DNA from 4 places in the Neorhizobium petrolearium genome. Region 4 is predicted to be linked to each of the others. Evidence: predicted binding sites of a transcription regulator. Region 4 holds the regulator's gene; each other region holds the start of a gene.

Region 1 (3,284 bases), 1.7 Mb from region 4:
GCAATTCGTCGAGCGGCACGAGCGCCTTGTTGGACGCTTCACCCTTGCCGACCGCGTATTCGAAGGACGTGCCGTCACGCAACACCGCCTGGCCGCCCTTGCCTGTCACCCATTTGAGGAAGGCCTGCGCCTGTTCCTTGTGCTTGGATGAGGCAAGGATGCCGCCGCCGGAGATGGAGACGAATGCACCCGGATCCTGGTTCCTGAAATAATGCAGCGCGACGTTCTTCGAGTTTTCACCGGTCTTCGCCTGGTCGCCGAAATAGTAATAGTGGTAGATCAGCGCGCCCTCGGTCTGGCCGGCATTGACGGCCCTCATCGCGGTGGAATTGCCGCGATAGGCGGTGAAGTTCTCCTTCATGCCCTTGAGCCAGTCCGCCGTCGCCTCCTTGCCCTTGAGCTGCAGCAGCGCGCCGACGATCGCCTGGAAATCGGCGCCCGAGGGAGATGCGGCCCAGCGGCCCTTCCATTCGGGCTTGGCGAGATCGAGCATGGATTTCGGCAATTTGTCTTCGGAAAGTTTCGTCTTGTCATAGGCAAAGACGGTGGAGCGGGCGGCAATGCCGATCCAGTGGCCGTCCGCCGGGCGGAACTGTTCCGGAACCTGCTCGAGCGTCGCCAGATCGACCGGAGCGAAAAGCCCCTTGCCGTCGACCAGTGCCATGGCCGGCGAATTTTCGGTCAGGAACACGTCGGCCGGCGAATTGGCGCCTTCCTGGACGATCTGGTTGGCGAATTCGAGGTCCGAGCCGTTGCGCACGGTCACCGCGATGCCGGTCTCCTCTGTGAAGGCTTCGACCCATTCCTTCGTCAGCCCCTCGTGCTGGGCATTGTAGATGGTGATGCTGTCGGCCACCTGTGCCGAAGCCGGTGTCGAAAGCGCGATGACGGAGAGGGCAAGCGCCGCGGCGCCGGCAAAGAGGGGGGAAGAAGTTTTCAAGGTCGCCTCCAAGCGAGAACTTACGCGGGCCGTCATAGCGAAACACGAGAACAGCGGTCAAGTTAAGGCACGTTCCCAAATATGTGAATGAGGGCGGAGCCAGGCGAATCAGCTATGGCTAATTCGAACGCATCGGGAACGAGCCCGCCGGAAGCAGGAATGCCAGCAGTCGCCTATCTGGAAAAATTGAATGACGCGCAGCGGCGTGCGGTGGAGCATGGATCGGACGTGCCGAAGGGCGGGCCGGCAGGCCCGCTGCTCGTCATCGCCGGCGCGGGCTCCGGCAAGACCAACACGCTCGCCCACCGGGTCGCGCATCTGATCGTTTCCGGCGCCGATCCGCGCCGCATCCTGCTGATGACCTTTTCCCGCCGCGCCGCATCCGAGATGGGCCGCCGGGTCGAGCGCATCTGTTCGCAGGTGCTTGGGCCCAATGCCGGCATCATGACCGATGCGCTCGCCTGGGCCGGCACCTTCCACGGCATCGGGGCAAGGCTGCTTCGCATGTATGCCGAACAGATCGGCCTCGATCCGGATTTCACCATCCACGATCGGGAGGATTCCGCCGACCTGATAAACCTCACGCGCCACGAACTCGGCTTCTCGAAAACGGAAAGCCGCTTCCCGACCAAGGGCACCTGTCTGGCGATCTATTCCCGCGCGGTCAATTCGGAGACGCCTCTGGACGAGGTGCTGAAATTGCATTTCCCCTGGTGCTCCGCCTGGGAAAAACAGCTTCGGGAACTCTTCGCATCTTACGTCGAGGCCAAGCAGGCCCAGAACGTCCTCGATTACGACGATCTCCTGCTCTACTGGGCGCAGATGATGAGCGAACCGGCGCTGGCGGAAGATGTCGGCGGCCGCTTCGATCACGTGCTGGTCGACGAATACCAGGACACCAACCGGCTGCAGTCGTCGATCCTGATGGCGATGAAACCCGGCGGCCGAGGTTTGACCGTCGTCGGCGACGACGCCCAGTCGATCTATTCCTTCCGGGCAGCGACGATCCGCAACATCCTCGATTTCCCCGGCTCCTTCGATCCGCCCGCCGATATCGTCACCCTCGACCGCAACTACCGTTCGACCAATACCATCCTCGCCGCCGCCAACGGCGTCATCGAGCTTGCCCGCGAGCGCTTCACCAAGAACCTCTGGACCGAACGGCAATCGGAGGAGCGCCCGCGCCTCGTTGCCGTCCGAGACGAGACCGAACAGGCGAACTACATCGTCGAGAAGATCCTCGAAAACCGCGAAACCGGCATGACCTTGAAACAGCAGGCCGTGCTTTTCCGCGCCTCGCATCATTCCGGTCCGCTGGAGGTGGAACTTACCCGCCGCAACATCCCCTTCGTGAAGTTCGGCGGCCTGAAGTTCCTGGACAGCGCCCATGTGAAGGACATGCTGGCGACGCTGCGCTTCGCCCAGAATCCGCGCGACCGCGTCGCCGGCTTCCGCCTGATGCAGCTCATCCCCGGCATCGGCCCGCAGACGGCGGGAAAGATCCTCGACGCCATCGCCGCCGATCCCGAGCCGCTCGCGGCTTTGCAGGAAATCCCCGCCCCGCCGCGTTCGGGCGCCGACTGGCCGGCCTTCGTCGACATGCTGGCCTCCCTGAAACAGGGCACTGCCGGCTGGCCTTCGGAGATCGGCCTTGCCCGGCTGTGGTACGAGCCGCATCTCGACCGCGTCCACGAGGATGCCGAAACCCGCAAGGCCGACCTTTTGCAGCTCGAGCAGATCGCCGGCGGTTATACGTCGCGCGAACGTTTCCTGACCGAGCTGACGCTCGACCCGCCGGATGCGACCAGTGCCGAATCCGGCACGCCCCTGCTCGACGAGGACTATCTCATCCTCTCGACCATCCATTCCGCCAAGGGCCAGGAATGGCGCTCGGTTTTCCTCTTGAACTGTGTCGACGGTTGCATTCCCTCCGACCTCGGCGTCGGCTCGACGGCCGAAATCGAGGAGGAGCGCCGGCTCCTCTATGTCGCCATGACGCGGGCGAAGGATTACCTCCACCTCATCACTCCGCAGCGCTTCTTCGTCCACGGACAGAACGCCCAGGGCGACCGCCACGTCTATGCCGCGCGCACCCGCTTCATTCCGGCAACGCTCCTGCAATTCTTCGAGACCACGTCCTGGCCGGTGGTCGCGCCCATGTCGGACGCAGAACGCCAGGCCCGCCACCAGGTCCGCATCGACGTCACCGCCCGCATGCGCGGCATGTGGCGCTGATTTCATCCCCGTTTGTCCCCTCTCCTGTCGCATTGACTCGCATCATGCCCGATGGGAAACAACCGGCATCGTTCGGATGTCGAGGGAGGGGATCGAATGACCGGCCGCA
Region 2 (3,284 bases), 1.1 Mb from region 4:
GGACGGGAGAGCGCGCGCGTCTTTCGCAGCGACGCCCAAGGAGCATCTATGAACACCGATCTTCTCAACCTTTTCGACTGCGACGAGACGAAGCTGCGTTCGATCCTTTCCGAAACGCTGTCCGGCGCCGACGACGGCGAGCTTTTCGTGGAGCACGCCCAGGCAGAATCACTCACGTTCGACAACGGCCGGCTGAAGGGCGGTTCATTCAATACAGACCAGGGATTTGGTCTACGGGCGGTCGCCGGTGAGGCTGTGGGTTACGCGCATGCGGGCGAATTGTCCGCAGCTGCCCTTTCACGCGCCTCGCATGCAGTCCGCGCCGTCACCGCCGGTTATGCCGGCTCCTATGCCGCCGCCCCTCAGCGCACCAACAAGAAATACTACGGCGACGAGAACCCGATCGGATCCCCAAGCTTCGAAGAGAAGGTCAAGCTTCTGACGGATATCGATGCCTATCTGCGCAACAAGGACGACAAGGTGCGGCAAGTGACCGCCACCGTTTCCGCAAGCTGGCAGGTGGTCGACATCCTGCGTGCCGACGGCCATCGGGTGCAGGATATCCGCCCGATGACCCGCATCAATATCTCTGTCGTCGTCGGCGAAGGCGACCGGCAGGAGAGCGGCTCCTTCGGCACCGGTGGACGCATCGGCTTCGGCGATTTCGTGACGGAAGGCAACTGGCAGACAGGCGCCGACGAGGCGCTGCGTCAGGCGCTTGTGAACTTGACCGCAATCGATGCGCCGGCCGGCACGATGGACGTCGTGCTCGGCTCCGGCTGGCCGGGCGTCATGTTGCACGAAGCGGTCGGACACGGGCTGGAAGGCGATTTCAACCGCAAGAAGACCTCGGCTTTCGCCGGTCTTCTGGGTGAGATGGTCGCCGCACCCGGCGTCACGGTCGTCGACGACGGCACGATCGATAACCGCCGCGGCTCGCTCACCATCGACGACGAGGGTACGCCCTCCGGCTATAACGTGCTGATCGAAAACGGCAAGCTCGTCGGCTACATGCAGGACCGCCAGAATGCCCGGCTGATGGGCATGAAGCCGACCGGCAACGGCCGCCGGCAGGGTTATGCCCATGTGCCGATGCCGCGCATGACCAACACCTACATGCTCGGCGGCGACAAAACGCCGGAAGAAATCATCGCGTCGGTGAAGAAGGGCATCTACGCCGTATCCTTCGGCGGCGGCCAGGTGGACATCACCTCCGGCAAGTTCGTGTTCGGCTGCACCGAGGCCTACATGATCGAAGACGGCAGGATCGGCCCTGCTATCAAGGGCGCCATGCTGATCGGCAACGGTCCGGATGCGATGAAGCGCGTCTCCATGGTCGGCAACGACATGAAGCTCGACACCGGCATCGGCAATTGCGGCAAGGGTGGCCAATGGGTTCCGGTCGGCGTCGGCCAACCGCACCTGAGGATGGACCAGGTGACGGTCGGCGGCACGAAGGCGTGACGCCGCATCGTTCCAATGCGCTGATCCCCGAGCTTTCCGTCAGCGATTGGAGGAAAAGCCGAGATTTCTATTGTGATTTGATTGGTTTTTCAGTCGTCTACGATCGGCCGGAAGAAGGTTTTGCTTTCCTGGCGCTCGACGAGGCGCAATTGATGATCGATCAGATCGGCATCGGCCGGGATTTCGATATAGCCGGAGCACCACGCGAATATCCGTATGGACGCGGGCTCAACCTGCAGATAGTGGTTCCGGCGCTCGACCCGATCCTCGCCCGGCTCGAAACCGCCGGAGTCTCACTCTACCTCGATCCCGAAGAGAAATGGTATCGCCGCGAGAAGAACGAGGCCGGCAACCGCCAGTTCATCATCGCCGATCCGGACGGCTATCTCCTTCGGCTCTTCGAGGATCTTGGTGAGCGCCCGCTCACTCGGCATCCAGCCTGAACAGCCATTTCCGTTCAATCGCCGCGGCAAGATCGATCCGGTTGTTGCGGGCAAAAAGCAGGATATGCCCGAGGAGATCGGCGGTCTCGTCGGCAAGATCGCGATTGAGGTCGTCCTCGCTCCGCCCCTTCTTGCGGCCGCGGCCGGTCGCGCGATTCCAGGCCTGGGTGAGTTCACCCACTTCTTCCTGCAGTTTCAGGACAAACCAATCGGGGTCGCGCTCGATGCCGTGGGTTTCGACATAAGCGGCAGATGCGGCCTCGAACTGGCCGGCAAGTCTCTCCAGCATACGTTCTCCTTTTGTGCCAGAAGGAGGCGGTGATTCGTGATCCTTGTCCAGAGTGTTGCTTGACACCCCGGTGCAAATCCCGACAGGTGCAGGCCATCGCACGAATCCGCATGACGGCCTTCCCATGAACTCGCCCTCCCCGGTCGCCGCCTTTCTGGAATCATGGCTTCCGGGCCATGGACCCGCCGAACTCGCCTTCGTCTTCGTGTCGGCGCTGATCGCGGGCTTGGCGCGCGGGTTCTCCGGCTTCGGCGGGGCACTGATCTTCGTCCCGCTCGCCAGCGCCGCCACGAGCCCGAAAATCGCCTCCGCGTTGCTCCTCGTCATCGACGGGACGATGACGCTCGGCATGCTGCCAGGCGGCTGGAGACGGGCCAACCGGCGCGAAGTCTATACGATGCTGATCGGCGCGCTGGTGGGCGTTCCGGCGGGCACGGCGTTGTTGGCTCTTCTGCCTTCCGTGACGCTGCGCTGGATCATCTCGGTCGTCGTGCTCTGCCTGCTCGTTTTCCTGATCTCCGGCTGGCGTTATCACGGCAAGCCAAAGACGCCGCTGACAATCGGCGTGGGGGCACTCGCCGGACTTTTCGGCGGGGCCGCGCAGATGTCCGGCCCACCGGTCGTCGCCTATTGGCTAGGTGGCGCCATTCCACCGCTGACGGTACGCGCCAACCTCGTGGTCTATTTCGCGCTGGCGACCGTGATTTCAGCGACCTCCTACATCGTCGGAAGCCTGCTCACCGTGGAAGTCCTGGCCATGGCACTGATCGCCGGGCCGGGCTATGGCCTTGGCCTCGCTGCCGGCTCGCAGCTCTTCGGTTTTGCATCCGAAGCGACATTCCGGCGCATCTGTTTTCTGCTGATCGCGATCGCTGCCATCGTCGGCCTGCCTCTCTTCGACGCGTTCCGTCCCTGACAGGATTCCGCATTTCATTCTTCAGCAAGGCTTAACAGGTCCGCGAGTAGGGTCGCGCCATTCGCAAAGAATACGGGCGTGATCTCAGTGAGGAATAAGAAGCGGAGGCTGCAGGCGCTCTGGCGCCGGGACGTCAAACGCCGGCTGGTCGCCGGCGGCCTCGATATGGCTG
Region 3 (3,284 bases), 750 kb from region 4:
GCTGCGCATTCGCGGCCACGAGCCAGTTCCAGAAAGCGACGGCGACGACGAGCAGCAGGATGCCGCGGGCGGCCCCGAAGAGGAAGCCCAGCGTCCGATCCAGCGCGCCGACGCGGCTGTCGATGATGAAATCGGCGATGCGGGTCGTGATGAACGAGATGACGATCAGCGCGATCAGGAAGATGATGCCGGCGGACGCGGCAATCGCGATGCGGTCATCCGCGGTATAGTTCTTCGCGTAGGGGAGAAGCAGCGGATAGAGGTAATAGGCCGCCGCGACGGATCCCACCCAGCTTGCGATCGACAGCACCTCCCGCGAAAAGCCGCGAACCATGGCGAGCACGGCGGAAAACAGCGTCACGCCGATGACGATACCGTCGAAAATCGTAATGGGCATATATTACTCCAAGACTTGCCGGATTATGCCGGCGCCCCGCCTCAAGGCAGCCGTCATACAACAGCGGACCTGTTAACGGAAGATCAATCATCTTCCGGTGCTTGCCGTAACCTTGCCGATGAGCCTGCGATGCGTGCCACCAGGTCCGGCAGGTCGTCGATCTCGGTCCAGCGACCGCCCGTACCTTTCGGCACTTCGGCGGATGCTGCCGGCAGCATGGCCCCGGCAAAACCAAGTTTCTCAGCCTCCTTAAGGCGTTGCGCCGTTTGTGAAACCGGTCGCACCGCCCCTGAGAGGCTGATTTCGCCGAAATAGACGCAATCGGCGGGCAGGGCAAGACCGGCAAGCGAGGAGACCAGTGCAGAGGCGACGGCAAGGTCGGCCGCCGGCTCGGAGATGCGGTAGCCGCCTGCCACGTTCAGATACACATCATGCTGGCCGAGCTTCACGCCGCAATGGGCCTCCAGCACGGCGAGAATCATCGAAAGCCTGGACGAATCCCAGCCGACCACCGCACGGCGCGGTGTTCCGAGCGAGGTCGGCGCCACCAGCGCCTGCACCTCGACAAGCACGGGTCGCGTCCCTTCCATGCCGGCGAAGACAGCCGCGCCCGGCGCCTTTGCATTGCGTTCGCCGAGGAAGAGTTCGGACGGATTGGAGACTTCGCGCAAGCCCTTGTCGGACATTTCGAAGACGCCGATCTCGTCGGTTGGGCCGAATCGGTTCTTGACGGTCCGCAGGATGCGGTAGTGATGGCCGCGGTCGCCCTCGAAATAGAGGACGGCATCGACCATGTGCTCGACGACGCGCGGGCCGGCGATCTGGCCTTCCTTGGTGACGTGCCCGACGAGAACCATGGCCGCACCCGTCTGCTTGGCGAAGCGGATCATCGCCTGCACGCCGGTGCGCACCTGGGTGACGGTGCCCGGTGCCGAATCAGCGGTGTCGCTCCAGAGCGTCTGGATCGAATCGATGATGACGAGATCGGGCCGCTTGCCCTCGGAAATGGTGGCGAGGATGTCCTCGACATTGGTTTCGGCGGCGAGCAACACTTCGGTATTGGCGGCATCCAGCCTCTGAGCGCGAAGCCGCACCTGCGCCACGGCCTCCTCGCCCGAAACATAGATGATGCGATGCCCGCGGCGGGAGAGGGCCGCCGCCGCCTGCATCAGCAGCGTCGACTTGCCGATGCCGGGATCACCGCCGATAAGCACGGCCGAACCGCGCACGAAACCGCCGCCGGTCGCCCGGTCGAGTTCGGAAATGCCGGTATGGATGCGCGGCGCCTGTTCGGTCTCCCCGGAAAGCGTGGTGAGTGCCACCGCACGGCCCTTCTTCGGTGCGCGGCCGGGACCGCCGCCGATGCCGCCCATCGGGTCTTCCTCGACGATCGTGTTCCATTCGCCGCAGCCATCGCACTTGCCGGCCCAGCGGCTGTGCACCGTGCCGCAGTTCTGGCACACGAATTGGGTCTTGGGTTTTGCCATGAAATTGAGTTGCCGTCTTCAAACACTCACAAAATCCGCCAAGAACAAAAGCGGAACATTTGTTCTTGTACTCCGGAAATATCACTGCTGGCAAGGAGGAGTGGAAACTATTCGGGATAGATATACCGCCGCTCGTAGCGCAACCCGAGGCCGGTCAGGAGTTCGTAGCCGATCGTGCCGGCGGCCCGCGCCACGTCGTCGAGAGGCATGTTGGGACCGAAAAGCTCGATATAGTCGCCGGTGCGGATATCGGATGCCGGAACATCCGTCACGTCGAAGATCGTCAGGTCCATGGTGACGCGGCCGATCACCGGCACCCTGTGACCGGCGATGAAGCCGAAGGCGCCGGAAGAGCCGCCGGTGCGGATCGGCACGCCCGAGCCGGAGAGAGAGCGGAGATAGCCGTCGGCGTAACCGGCGGAGACGATGGCAAGCCTGCTCTCGCGCGAAAGCTGATGGGTGGCGCCGTAGCTGACCGTGCCGCCCGCGGCGGCGTCGCGGACCTGGATGACCCGCGCCTCCGCCTTCACCACCGGCTTGAGCGGCATCATGCCGCCGACGGATTCGCCGCCATAAAGCGCAATGCCGGGGCGGGTGAGGTCGAAATGATATTCGGGGCCCAGGAAGATTCCGGCGGAAGCCGAAAGACTTGATTCGATGCCTTCGAAGGCGGCGCTAACCTGCTGGAACAGTTCGAGCTGCTGCCGGTTGAGGGGCGAGGCCGGGTTGTCGCCGCTGTGAAGATGCGACAGCACCAGAACCGGCGAGAAGCCTGCGGGCCGCGAGACGTCGCCTGCAAGGGCAAGCGCATCCTCGAATGAAAGGCCGAGCCGATTGAAGCCGGTATCCACCTGCAGGGCGCAGGGGTGGTCTCCATGTTCCGATACGACCGACATCCAGAAGGCAAGCTGTTCTTCGGAGGCCAGCACCGGCACGAGGTCGTTCTCGAAGAACATCTGCTCCTGGCCGGGCCAGATGCCGGAAAGCACGTAGATGCGGGCGTCTGGCGCATAGCTGCGCAGCGTCACGCCTTCCTGGGCGACCGCGACGAAGAAGTCCCGCGCGCCGGCTTCATAAAACGCCGTGCCGCAATCCTCGATGCCGAGACCGTAGGCGTCCGCCTTGACGACAGCCGCGGTGCGCACCCTTCCCGAGCGTCGTTGCATCTCCCGCCAGTTGTCGGAAAGCGCTGCGAGATCGACCGTCAGCCGGACGGGCGCGACGTCGAAATCGCCGGAGGGAGAAGGATCGCTGTCGAAATCGGTCATTTTACACGTCGGCCATGCTGAGGAATGTTCCTGCGATCCTATCCGTTTCGAAGGCGGGAAAAAGGCCGCCATGCGAAAAACCTTCGCACTGCACAATCTTTTGGGGCGAGAGCATCCGGATTGGCCTTAGCC
Region 4 (3,284 bases):
GCGAGCGCATGTCGGAGATGAGCTGATTGTAACCGAAGGAAACGCCGCGTTCGCAGAGCAGCACATTCGGATTGCCGCTCTGGGTGAACTTGGCCAACACGTTCTTCATGTCCCAGGGCGCCAGGAACTGGCCCTTCTTGACATTGATGACGCGGCCGGTCTTCGCCGCAGCGACAAGCAAGTCCGTCTGGCGGCAAAGGAAGGCCGGGATCTGCAGCACGTCCACGGTCTGGGCGACGATGGCGCACTGCTCTTCCGTGTGAATGTCGGTGAGAACCGGGAAGCCGAATTCTTTCTTCAGATCGGTGAAGATTTCCATGGCGCTTTCGAGCCCGATGCCGCGCCTGCCGGAAATCGACGTACGGTTCGCCTTGTCGAAGGATGATTTGTAGACAAGCCCGATGCCGAGCTTGTCGCAAAGCTCCCTCAGCGCACCCGCCATCATGAAGGCGTGGTCGCGGCTTTCCATCTGGCACGGGCCGGCGATCAGCGACAGGCGGGCATCCTGTGCGAACACGACCTTGCCGTGCCCTTCACCGACGGAGACGCGCGGATTGGCGGAGACTTCCATGAGACTATTCCTCGAAACCGAACAACACACCCTGGCCGGGCGCCGCCTGGACCAGCACACGGCCTTCCCGGCGGACGAATGCGACGTCATTAGCAGCAAGGATGATCTCTGTCACGGCAAGATCGGCAGTCTTGAAGATGATCGCCCGGCCGCGCAGACCTTCGGCATTCGGCAACGGTGCAAGGGCGAATTCCGATTCGAGATCTTGATCCTGCATGACGCGGATGCGTGTGTTCGAAGCGACAAGCTCCACGGCCGCAGCTTCGATCCCGGCTTTCGCAAGCAGCACCTCTTCGAGCAGAGGCGCAAAATCGCCGGGCGATGCGGCCGAAAGAACGATCTCGCTCAAGCCGGTCACCGTATTGGAATGGCGTTCCAGTTCGCCTCGATCGGCCGGCAGGGGATTGATCCGCTGTGCGGAGAACAAGAAGAAGTCCGGCGCACGCTCGTCTCCCGCAAAGGCCAGCCGGAAGCTTGCCTCAGTCTCGGAACCATCCGGCATCTTCACGCCGCGGGAGAATTCCAGGATATCGCCCGCGGAAATCCCGCGCAGCCTGAAACGCGCGTGATCGGCTGCCGCATCGCCCGTGGCAACCGCGAGGGCCGAAAAGCCCTGCCTGTTACGCGCCTTGCGGAAGGCGAGATCCCGGGCGGTGAAGACATTGCCGCGCTTGGCCGCGGCTGCCGCCTGACGCCGGTTGGCGATCGCCAGCGGCTCCAGATAGGCCCCATCCGAGAAAAACACGCAGGCATTGGCCGTGCCGAAAGGATGAAAGGCCTCCGGCGCAACTGTAAATCCGAGTTCTGCCAGTCGTGAACGCGCGACGGCAAGGTCCGCCACCGGCAGAACGAGATGATCGATTAGTCTAGCATTCACGCGAGAGCCCCCAGAATCCGGAATCGCAGCACTACATTGGCAGCGGATCGGCTTCGAGCAAGTGGTGTCGGAAGAGATATGTTGCAGACATCCATGAAGAAAAATCATCATACTTCACGAAAATTTAGGGACTTGCGGAACACATATGGAACATATAGTGTATGTTCTTGATTTGTTTCCGACTCTCAAGGTGCCAAATATGCTCACGCGCAAACAGCAGGAATTGCTTCTGTTCATTCACGAACGCATGAAGGAATCCGGCGTGCCGCCCTCCTTCGACGAAATGAAGGACGCGCTCGACCTCGCGTCGAAGTCCGGCATCCACCGGCTGATCACCGCACTGGAGGAGCGCGGCTTCATCCGCCGCCTGCCGAACCGGGCACGTGCCCTTGAAGTCATCAAGCTGCCGGAAGCCTATCAGTCGAGCCTGCAGCCACGCCGCGGCTTCTCGCCGAGTGTTATCGAGGGCAGCCTCGGCAAGCCGCAGCCGGTCGCTGCCGCTCCGGCCAAGCCCGCAGCCAACGACGATCTCTCCAACGCCACCACGGTTCCCGTCATGGGCCGCATCGCCGCCGGCGTGCCCATCTCGGCGATCCAGAACAACACGCATGATATCGCAGTGCCCGCCGAGATGCTTGGTTCCGGCGAACATTACGCGCTGGAGGTCAAGGGTGATTCGATGATCGAGGCCGGCATCCTGGACGGCGACACGGTGATCATCCGCAACAGCAACACCGCCAATCCGGGAGACATCATCGTGGCGCTGGTGGACGAGGAGGAAGCGACGCTGAAGCGCTTCCGCCGCCGTGGCGCCTCGATCGCGCTGGAAGCCGCGAACCCGGCCTACGAAACACGGATATTCCCGCCCGACCGGGTAAAGGTTCAGGGCAAGCTGGTCGGCCTCATCCGCCGCTACCATTGATCAATTGCCGGAGCGGTTCCGGGAGCGCCGAGGCGAACGTCTTGTTCCGCCAGTCATAGTGGCGATGCCTGCTCCAGGGGCGGTCATGGCCGGCCATGGCGGGGCGAATAGTCCATTGCCGGATGTCGGCTGCGCCGTGCAGGGAAATTTCGAGCGCACCAGTCTTTCGCAAAGCATTGCCGTTGATCATCAATGCGCCGGAGCGGCAATGATCGAAACGGGCGCGCGGGGCGATGATGATATGGGCAGCATCGCAGGCCGCACCGGCATAACGGCTGTCTTCGACGGAGGCTATCATGGTGCCTCCGGAAGTTTTCACCCCGCAAAAGACACGCGGCTCGCAAACGAAATGACCGGCAGGCACCTGCCTGATGCGGGACCGCACTGCTTCGATTTCGGCCTGCGTCAGCTCGCGGCGCTCCTCAGATTTCCCATCGGGCGGTTTGTCTCCTGCTGATGACACGTCCGGTTTTATAGGATCGCCCAGGAGAAGTGCCCGTTTCCACTGGCCGTAGATGAAATCGGGCGGACGGGTGCGGTTGGTGGCAATGCCTTCCCTGCCTATCAGGGCAATCATCGTTCCGTCCTCGGAAACGAGAATATCCGGCAGGGGCTTCGATCGTTCGTGCCAGGAGAACAGCAATGCGGCGGCAACGAGCGGAATGCCGACCAGCCGAAGCCTGCTTCTCAAAAGTGTCAGCAGAAGAAAACCGGCCGTGGAGACAGGCAGGAACCAGGGATGCTGACGGCCGATACCGGCGTCGCCGCCCCAGGCCGCGACATGTCTTGCTATGGAGATCACCGCTTCCAGGCCGAGACCCATGAGCTTCAGGAAAGGCGCATCGAGCCCGAACGGTACGAGCAGCATGCCGACAAGTCCGGCCGGCATGACCACGAAAGAAATGATCGGCATG

What was found. Region 4 encodes LexA, which represses DNA repair genes until DNA is damaged. Its sites were predicted from a motif close to TGTTCNNNNTGTGTTCNG; they were not measured.
Region 1: QEO92_RS16895 (ATP-dependent helicase) is a predicted target of LexA. The motif match lies at 1,064-1,081, and genes of this name have one in related genera.
Region 2: QEO92_RS02855 (nucleoside triphosphate pyrophosphohydrolase family protein) is a predicted target of LexA. The motif match lies at 2,198-2,215, and genes of this name have one in related genera.
Region 3: radA (DNA repair protein RadA) is a predicted target of LexA. The motif match lies at 1,925-1,942, and genes of this name have one in related genera.

What each region holds. Positions count from the first base shown of each region.
Region 1 covers NZ_CP123000.1:3,406,637-3,409,920, forward strand. Annotated here, with positions in the region: gene QEO92_RS16890 (iron ABC transporter substrate-binding protein) at 1-940, opposite strand, end outside; gene QEO92_RS16895 (ATP-dependent helicase) at 1,100-3,175, shown strand; gene QEO92_RS16900 (alpha/beta fold hydrolase) at 3,272-3,284, shown strand, end outside.
Region 2 covers NZ_CP123000.1:563,487-566,770, reverse strand. Annotated here, with positions in the region: gene tldD (metalloprotease TldD) at 49-1,464, shown strand; gene QEO92_RS02860 (bleomycin resistance protein) at 1,461-1,907, shown strand; gene QEO92_RS02855 (nucleoside triphosphate pyrophosphohydrolase family protein) at 1,888-2,196, opposite strand; gene QEO92_RS02850 (sulfite exporter TauE/SafE family protein) at 2,321-3,112, shown strand; gene QEO92_RS02845 (polysaccharide deacetylase family protein) at 3,200-3,284, shown strand, end outside.
Region 3 covers NZ_CP123000.1:935,772-939,055, forward strand. Annotated here, with positions in the region: gene QEO92_RS04885 (CvpA family protein) at 1-397, opposite strand, end outside; gene radA (DNA repair protein RadA) at 481-1,884, opposite strand; gene alr (alanine racemase) at 1,992-3,152, opposite strand.
Region 4 covers NZ_CP123000.1:1,689,592-1,692,875, reverse strand. Annotated here, with positions in the region: gene kdsA (3-deoxy-8-phosphooctulonate synthase) at 1-571, opposite strand, end outside; gene QEO92_RS08735 (VOC family protein) at 576-1,448, opposite strand; gene lexA (transcriptional repressor LexA) at 1,648-2,370, shown strand; gene QEO92_RS08725 (ComEC/Rec2 family competence protein) at 2,351-3,284, opposite strand, start outside.